DNA from 2 places in the Ornithinimicrobium sufpigmenti genome. Region 2 is predicted to be linked to the other one. Evidence: predicted binding sites of a transcription regulator. Region 2 holds the regulator's gene; the other holds the start of a gene.
The links. The regulator Rex, encoded in region 2, represses fermentation and respiration genes when NADH is low (regulators of the CRP and FNR family bind a similar motif). The targets are predictions, from matches to a motif close to CTTGTGAANNNNTTCACAAG.

Region 1: the regulator Rex is predicted to act here: its motif matches at 2,587-2,606, upstream of ESZ52_RS15050 (geranylgeranyl reductase family protein).

Annotation. Positions count from the first base shown of each region.
Region 1 covers NZ_CP036403.1:3,262,716-3,267,120, reverse strand. Annotated here, with positions in the region: gene ESZ52_RS15060 (putative nucleotidyltransferase substrate binding domain-containing protein) at 1-1,719, shown strand, start outside; gene ESZ52_RS15055 (exonuclease domain-containing protein) at 1,719-2,480, shown strand; gene ESZ52_RS15050 (geranylgeranyl reductase family protein) at 2,627-3,919, shown strand; gene ESZ52_RS15045 (NADH-quinone oxidoreductase subunit A) at 4,020-4,385, shown strand.
Region 2 covers NZ_CP036403.1:516,116-520,520, reverse strand. Annotated here, with positions in the region: gene hemC (hydroxymethylbilane synthase) at 1-202, opposite strand, end outside; gene ESZ52_RS02465 (glutamyl-tRNA reductase) at 199-1,587, opposite strand; gene ESZ52_RS02460 (redox-sensing transcriptional repressor Rex) at 1,584-2,252, opposite strand; gene ESZ52_RS19080 (thioredoxin domain-containing protein) at 2,359-2,775, opposite strand; gene ESZ52_RS02450 (30S ribosomal protein bS22) at 2,820-2,918, opposite strand; gene ESZ52_RS02445 (helix-turn-helix domain-containing protein) at 3,079-3,279, opposite strand; gene ESZ52_RS02440 (acetoin utilization protein AcuC) at 3,475-4,405, opposite strand, start outside.

The sequences.
Region 1 (4,405 bases), 1.4 Mb from region 2:
CGCAACGATCAGCTCTTCGTGGTCCGCTCCGGGGCCGTCGACGTCAGCGACCAGGGCCAGCTGGTGGACCGGGTCGGGGCCGGGGGCGCTTTCGGGATGTCCTCGGTGGTCGAGGGGGTGCCCGTCCGGTACGAGGCGACCGCCCGGGAGGACACGCTGCTCATCCAGCTGCCCCAGGAGGTGTTCGACGAGCTGAGTGCGCACCACCCCGCCGTGGCCGTCCACTTCGCCGCGACCCACCACGACCGGATCAGGACCGCGATCGGCCAGCTCCAGGCGCCGAGCCGGGGTTCCTCGGTGCTGCGCACCGCGGTACGCGACCTGATCACGGTCGAGCCGGTCCGGGCCGAGCCGGAGGTGGCGATCGCCGAGGCGGCGCAGGTGATGACCCGGGCAGGGGTCTCCTCGCTGCTCATCATGCGGGGGGAGCAGCTCCTGGGCATCCTCACCGACCGCGACCTGCGCCGCCGCGTGCTCGCGGCGGGCGTAACACCGGACCGCCCGGTGTCCGAGGTGATGACTCCTGACCCGGTCACCATCGGTGCCGAGGCACTGGCTCTGGAGGTCCTCCTGGAGATGACCGGGCGCAACATCCACCACCTCCCGGTGCAGGACGCGTCCGGACGGGTGCTCGGCCTGGTCACCACCACGGACCTGGTGCGCCTGGAACGGTCCAACCCCGTCTACCTCGTCGCCGACATCACCGACCGCGGCCACGTCGAGGGAGTGGTCGAACAGGCCAGCCGGATCCCCACGGTCGTCGAGCAGCTCGTCGCCGAGGAGGCCAGCGCCGAGGACATCGGACGGGTGACCACCGCGCTCGCGGACGCCGTGGTGGTGCGTCTGCTCGAGCTGGCGACCGACGAGCTGCGCGGCGCCGGCCACGGCGAGGCGCCGGGCCGGTACTCCTGGGTCTGGCTGGGGTCCGCAGCCCGGGAGGAGATGGGGCTGGGCGGCGACCAGGACCACGCGCTGGTGCTCGCGGACGACGCCGACCCCTCGGACCCGTGGTGGGGCCGGCTGGCCGAGCGGGTGACCGCCGCCCTGGAGGCCGCCGGCTGGCCCCGGTGTGACGGCGACATCATGGCCACCAACCCGCGGTGGCGGATGACGGTGTCGCAGTGGCGCGAGCAGTTCGCCCGCTGGAGCCACGACCCGGAGCCCGACGCGGTGCTGTGGGCGGCGATCTTCTACGACATGCGCAGCGTCTTCGGGGACCACGCCCTGGTCGAGGGGCTGCGTGCCGACGTCGTGCCCATGGGTGGTCGTTCGGACCTGCTGATGGCCTACCTGGCGGGGCAGGCGGCGCGGATGCGACCCCCGATCGGCTTCTTCCGCGGCTTCGTCCTGGAGGACGCGGGGGAGCACCGGGACACCCTCGACATCAAACGGGGGGTCACGGCGGTGGTCCAGCTGGCGCGCGTGCACGCGCTCCGGGCCGGATCCCTCGCCCTGGGCACCCGGGTGCGGCTGGAGGCCGCTGCCGCCCGGGGCGGTCTGTCGGCCCAGACGGCGACCGACCTCGCCGACGCCTTCGAGCTGATGTCCTACCTGCGGGTGCGTCACCAGGTGCGGCAGGTGCGGGCGGGGGACCTGCCGGACAACCACCTCAACCCCGGCGGCCTGGGCAGCCTGGACCGGCGACACCTGCGCGACGCCTTCCAGATCGTCCGGTCCGCGCAGCAGCTGCTGAGCGCCCGCCTGCCGCAGGTGAGCTGATGGGCTGGTGGCAGCGGCTGGTCCCGGGCGGCCGGGAGGTGCCCCCCGGGACCCCGCTCGCGGCCTTGGCGAAGGCCCCCCTGCCGGACCCGCAGACACCGCTGGGCCTCGTCGAGCTGCTCGCCGTCGACCTGGAGACGACCGGTCTGGACCCGCGCCGTGACGAGCTGCTGTCGGTCGGGATGGTGGTGGTCCGCGGAGGTCAGGTGCATCTGGGGACGGCCCGCCACCTGCCGGTACGGCCCCGTGGCCAGGTCGGCGACTCCGCCGTGGTGCACGGGCTCACCGACGACGCCCTGGCCCAGGCGCCCACGATCGAGCAGGTCCTCCCGCAGGTGCTGGCCGCCCTCGTCCACGTCACCCCGCCGCCGGGTGCCGCCGCCGACGCTGCTGACCACCACGACCCCGCCGCCGCACCGCGACCCCGCCGGGTGCTCCTCGCCCACTTCGCCCAGGTCGAGACCACCTTCCTGGCGGCTGCCTGCCGCCAGGTGTACGGCGCGTCCGTGGGCGTCCCCGTCGCGGACACCCTGGAGATCGCCAGGCGCCTGCTGCGGGCCCACCACCACGAGCTGCAGGCCGGCACGGTCCGGCTCGATGCCTGCCGGCGGCGGCACGGGCTGCCGCGCTACCGGGCCCATTCGGCGGTGACGGACGCCGTGGCCTGCGCCGAGCTGTTCCTCGCCCAGACCGCCGAGCTGGAGCAGGTGCGCGGACGCCCGCTGGTCCTGGCGGACGTGCTGGAGCGGGGGCTGCGCTAGGCCACGGCGGAAGCCCTCCGACCGATATGGCGAGGGTCGTCTGCCCTAATCCGGCGAAGGGATGCCTATGCCGGGCGCAGGGGACCGCAGGCCTAGACTTGCTGAGTTCGTGAAAGTTGTCACAAGCGAAGGTGTCAGAGCGCATCGTGAGTGAGCAGGTCGAGACGGCTGACGTGATCGTCGTCGGCGCAGGCCCCGGCGGTTCCGCCACCGCCGCATACCTGGCGCAGCACGGACTGGACGTCCTGCTGCTGGAGAAGGCCACCTTCCCCCGGGACAAGATCTGCGGCGACGGGCTGACCCCGCGGGCGGTCCGCGAGCTGATCAACCTCGGCGTCCCCACCCGTCCCGAGGACGGCTGGCACCGCACCCGCGGCCTGCGCATCGTCGGCGGCGGGGTCCGGATGGAGCTCGACTGGCCCGGCAACGAGACCTTCCCGCCCTACGGTCTGGTCCGCACCCGGATGGACCTGGACGAGACCCTGGCCCGGCACGCCGAGCGCCGCGGCGCGCGGCTGCTGGAAGGGATGAACGTCTCCGGCCCCGTCCTCGACCACCGTGACCACATCGTGGGCGTGACCGCCAAGGTGATGGGGCCGAACGGCCGCGCGACGGGGGAGACCCGGGAGTTCCGGGCCCGCGTCGTCGTCGCCGCGGACGGCAACTCCAGCCGTCTCTCGCTGGCCATGGACCGGCCCAAGCGGGACGACCGCCCGATGGGGGTGGCGGTCCGCAGCTACTTCAGCACCCCCCGCCACGACGACGGCTACCTGGAGTCCTGGCTGGAGCTGTGGACGCAGGACGAGGACGGCGCACGCCACCTCATGCCCGGCTACGGCTGGATCTTCCCGCTCGGCGACGGCACCGCCAACGTCGGCCTGGGCATCCTGGACACCTTCAAGGACTTCGGCAACTTCGACTCGCGCGAGGTCATGCGGCGCTGGGTGGCCGAGATGCCCGAGGAGTGGGGCTTCTCCGAGGAGACCCGGCTGGCGCCGATCCGCGGGGCCGCCCTGCCGATGTGCTTCAACCGCCAGCCCCTCTACGACCGCGGCCTGCTGCTGGTGGGTGACGCCGGTGGCATGGTGAACCCGTTCAACGGCGAGGGGATCGCCGAGGCGATGGAGGCCGGCCGTTACGGTGCCGAGATCATCGCCTCCGCCCTGGCCCGCGCCACGCCGGGGGAGACCGAGGCCGTCCTGCGCTCCTACCCCAAGGTGATGAAGGACGCGCTCGGCGGGTACTTCATGCTCGGCAAGCAGTTCGCCACCCTCATCGGGCACCCCGAGGTGATGCGCCTGGCGGTCCGCTACGGACTGCCCCGCAAGGCCCTGATGCGGCTGCTGATCAAGATCATGGCCAACCTGCCGCAGGAGCGCGGCGGCCGTCTGGACGACCGCGTGATCAACGCGCTGAGCCGACTGACCCCTGCGGCATGAGCACCCAGCCTGAGCCTAGGATGGTCGTGCGCCCGACCCTGAAGCTGGTGTCCTCCGTCTCGAGCACGCCGAGCACGTCCCGAAAGGAGTCCTGGCAATGATGGACTACCACCCCTATGTGCCGGTCCTCTTCTTCCTGCTCTTCGGCCTCCTCTTCGCCTTCGGCTCGGTCTTCGGCGGAGGCCTCCTGGGCAGGGTCACCTACAACCGGGCCAAGGCCGAGGCCTACGAGTGCGGCATCCAGCCCACGCCGCAGGCCCACCAGGGCGGTCGGGTGCCGGTCAAGTTCTACCTGACCGCGATGCTCTTCATCGTCTTCGACGTGGAGGTGCTCTTCCTCTACCCCTTCGCGGTGGCGTTCGAGCAGGTCGGACTGTTCTCCGTGCTGGCGATGCTGCTCTTCCTCCTCGTCGTCTCCGTCCCGTTCGTCTACGAGTGGAGCAGGGGAGGCCTGGAGTGGGACTGACCCAGCAGATCGTCACCAGA
Region 2 (4,405 bases):
GCAGGGAGTCCCGCAGCGCGGAGGCGAAGACCCCGGTGCCGCCGATCTCCTGCAGGCTGGCCCGGGAGACGTCGCCCTCGGTGCGGACCAGCACCAGCTCCACCTCGTGGCCGGCCGCGCGCAGCCGGTCTGCGACCCACTCGGACTGGCTCGTGGCCAGCGCGCTGGCGCGGGTGCCGAGACGCAGGGACCGGGCGCTCACCGGGCACCTCCTTGGTCGGTCGGCGGCGCTGAGGAGACGACCGCGATGTCGGGCGGCGGGGAGGAGACGACCGCGATGTCGTGCGGGTCGAGGTCGAACAGCTCGCGGAGGGCGTGGCCGTAGTCGCCCACGCCGCCGGTGTCGACCGACTGCAGCTGCCTGGCCCGGACGCTCGGGGTGTGCAGCAGCTTGTCCACGACCCGCTGGACCGTGCGCCGGACCTCGGCGCGCTCGTCCTCGGGCAGGTGCGGCAGGCGCTGGTCCAGGCGGGCCATCTCGGCGTCGACGACCTTCGCGGCCCTGGAGCGCAGCGCAGCCAGGGTGGGCGCGATCCGGGCAGCCCGTCGCTCGGTCAGGTAGCCGGCGACCTCGGCGGTCACCAGGTCACGCACCGCGGCGAGGGCGTCCTGCTCCTGGGCCTGCTGGGTGGCGTCCTGGGTCGCGGGCCGGGCGTGCTCGGCCTCGGCCTGCAGCTCGGCCAGGCCCCACAGGTGCACGCCCGCCAGGTGGCCCACCTCGGGGTCGATGTCGCGGGGCAGGGCCAGGTCGAGGACGACCTGGGGAGCACCCGTGCGGCCGGCGTCCAGCCGGGCCTGGGCCAGCGCGGCCGCGTCCAGCACCTGACCCACCGCGCCGGTCGTGGTGATGAGCAGGTCGGCAGAACCGGCTCGGGCCGCCATCTCCGGCCAGCCGGCCGCGCGCACCCCGTGACGGTCGGCGAGCCGCCTGGCGGTGGCGCCGGTGCGGTTGACGACGGTCACATCGGTGATCCCGTCCCGCACCAGGGTCGCGACGGCGAGACCGGACATGGCTCCGGCCCCCAGCACGACGGTCCGGACCTCGGTCAGGTCGCCCAGGACCTGCCTGGCTTGGTCTAGCCCGAGGGTCACCAGGGAGCGGGACACCTCGTCGATGGAGGTCTCGGCGTGGGCCCGCTTGCCGACCCGCAGCGCCTTCTGCAGCAGCGGGTTCAGGGCCGGTCCAAGGCGGGCGTCCCGCTGGGCGGCGGCCAGCGCGGCGCGCAGCTGGCCCAGGATCTGGCTCTCTCCGACCGCCATCGAGTCCAGGCCGCAGGCCAGGTTGAACAGGTGGGCCACCGCGCGCTCGTCGTGGTGCACGTACAGGTGCGGCGACAGCTGGTCGTGGTCCAGCCCGCTCAGCTCGCACAGCAGCTCGCCGATCTCGGACACCGCACCGTGGAAGGTGCTGGCCTCCACGACCACCTCGAGGCGGTTGCAGGTGGCGAGCACCATCGCCTCCTCGACGTTCCCGGCGGAATGCACCTGCCGAGCCAGTGCGTCGGCGCCCTGGTTGTCGAGGGCCACCCGCTCGAGCAGGTCGATGGGAGCGCTGTGGTGGGAGATGCCGACGACCAGGACGCTCACGAGACCACCCCCGTCTGGGCCTCGGCGGTCACCAGCGAGCGCTGGTGCTGGTGGAAGGCCAGGATCTGCAGCTCGGTGCCGAGGTCGACGGCACGCACGTCGACATCGGCCGGGACGGTGAGCACCCCGGGGGCGAAGGTCAGGATGGACCGCACCCCGAGCGCGACCAGCTGGTCGGCGACGGACTGGGCCTGGTCCCCCGGGGTCGTGATGACACCGACCGAGACCGGCGTGGTGAGCGGGTCCAGGTCCTCCAGGCGGCAGACCGGCATACCCTCCACCGTGGTGCCGACCACGGCCGGGTCGCGGTCGGCCACGGCGACCACGCGGAAGCCGCGGGTGGCCAGACCGCCGTAGGCGGCCAGCGCACGACCCAGGTTGCCCATGCCGACGATGACGACGGGCCAGTCCTGGGAGAGCCCCAGCTCGGCCGAGACCTGCTCCGAGAGCCGCGCGACGTCGTAGCCCACGCCACGCACGCCGTAGGAGCCGAGGTGGGACAGGTCCTTGCGCACCTGGGCCGAGCGGACACCGGCGAGGGCGGCGAGCTCCTCGCTGGAGACGGAGCGCCGCCCCTGGTCGGCGAGGCCGGAGAGTGCCTGGAGATAACCCGGGAGTCGTCCGACGGTGGCTTCCGGCACCCCCCGTCGGGTGGACTCGGCCATCACGGCGGCACCGGCTCCTCTCGTTGGACGGCGTCGACCGGGAGGGCTTATATCAGACCCTTGCACGACGGCGACGCGGACCCCCTCACTGTATGGCGGGACCCCCTCATCCTCCAAAACGGCGGGATCCAGGGGATCCACGACCCTTGTCGTCGCGGCCCAGCAGCCCGGCGAGCTGCCCCGGCTCCACCCGGTAGTGGGCCACCTCCCGGCCGTCGACCAGCAGCACCGGCACCAGCGTGGTCCACCGCTCGTGCTGCTCGGCGCTGATCTGCCCGGCGCGCAGGGCGGCGTCCACGTCGAGCGTGCGGGGCTCCCCCCCGGGGCCAAGCCCGGCTCCCACCACCGCCAGCATCTCCTCGCACAGGTGGCAGCCCGCCCGGGTCACGACGACCACCTCGGGTGAGGGCTGCGCCGCCCGGCGGCTCGCGGCCTCAGGGCGTCGCCGCCACAACCGGTCCCACATGCCGACCTCCTTCCCGGGCACGACGATGGCGCCCGACCCGGAGGGGTGGGGCGCCATGCCTGTGCGGTGGTCCGGCCACCTGACAGCGACCGGACTCTCAGTCACTTCTTGTTGCGACGCTGGTGACGCGTCTTGCGCAGCAGCTTGCGGTGCTTCTTCTTCGCCATGCGCTTGCGGCGCTTCTTGATCACGGAGCCCATAGGCAGTCCTTTGTTCGTCGGTCGTGGTGCATGCGCTCTCGACGCGGGCCGGTGCGCACAACGGATTGGATCAGCCTAACGCGGCGGGACAGGACCGCCCAAACGTGCCCACCCAGACGCGACGGTGCGGGGGCGGGGGTCGGCTGCGGAGGGCAGGCCCTCAGGCGGTGCCGTGGTAGGAGTCCTGGAGGTAGTCGTGCACCGCCTGCTCCGGGACACGGAACGAGCGGCCCACGCGCACGGCGGGAAGCTCTCCGGAGTGCACCAGGCGGTACACCGTCATCTTGGACACGCGCATGACGGCGGCCACCTCGGCCACGGTCATGAACGTCATCTCAGCGAGCTGGCGCTCATCTGCCATAGGACGCATCCCGTCTCTCTTCACGCGGGTGTGCGAACTCGGCTTCCCCTCCGGCACGCTGACCCGACTCTTGGTTGTCGGGCCTAACCATAGGGGCAGATGTGGTCCTTGCGAAAGTCGTTGTGGAAGAAAAGTCCAGCCTGACACGCCGGGCGTGACCAACGAGTCAGCTGTGGCGCACGTGGCGCGAGGTCCTCAGTCGAAGTAGGGGTCGAGTCCCCAGCCGGGGAAGATGGCGCGGCGGGTGGCCATGATGGCCGAGTCGACGGGGTCCTCGGGCTGGTAGCCGTCCTCCCAGCGTCCGTAGCGGATCGGCCGGCCACCACGGTCCCCCATGAGCGTCGGCGCCTCCCTGCCGTAGACCTCCAGGACGTAGTCGCGCCAGGACTGCGGCACGGGCGCCGAGGGGTCGACGGGGCGACCGGTGACCACGCCGATGAGGTGGGTCCAGGCCCGGGGCACGACGTCGACCAGCTCATACCCCCCACCGCCCAGGGAGACCCAGCGGCCCTCGGCGGTGTCCTCGGCCAGCTCGGCCACCCAGCCGCAGGCCACCGCCAGCGCGTCCATCGAGACGGTCAGGTGGGCCAGCGGGTCGGCATAGTGGCAGTCGCAGCCGTGCTGGCTGACGACGACCTGCGGGTTGAAGGCCCGGACGATGGTGGGGACCACCGCCTGGTAGGCGCGCAGCCACCCCTCGTCGCCCGTGCCCGGCGGCAGCGCGATGTTGACGGCCGTGTCCTGCGCCTTGGGGCCGCCGGTGTCGCCGGGGAAACCGGTCCCGGGGTAGAGCGCCCGGCCGCTCTCGTGCATCGACACGGTCAGCACCCGGGGGTCGTTCCAGAAGACGCGCTCCACGCCATCGCCGTGGTGCACGTCCAGGTCGAGGTACACCACGCGCTCCGCGCCCAGGTCCAGCATCCGCTTGATCCCCACGGCGATGTCGTTGTAGACGCAGAAGCCCGCCGACGCCTCGGGCATCGCGTGGTGCATCCCGCCGGCGATGTTCACCGCCCGCTTGGTCCGCCCCGACCACACGGCCTCGCAGGCCGCCAGGGTGCCGCCGACGCCGTAGGAGGAGGCCTCGTGCATGCCGGCGAACGCGGGGGTGTCCTCGGTGCCGACG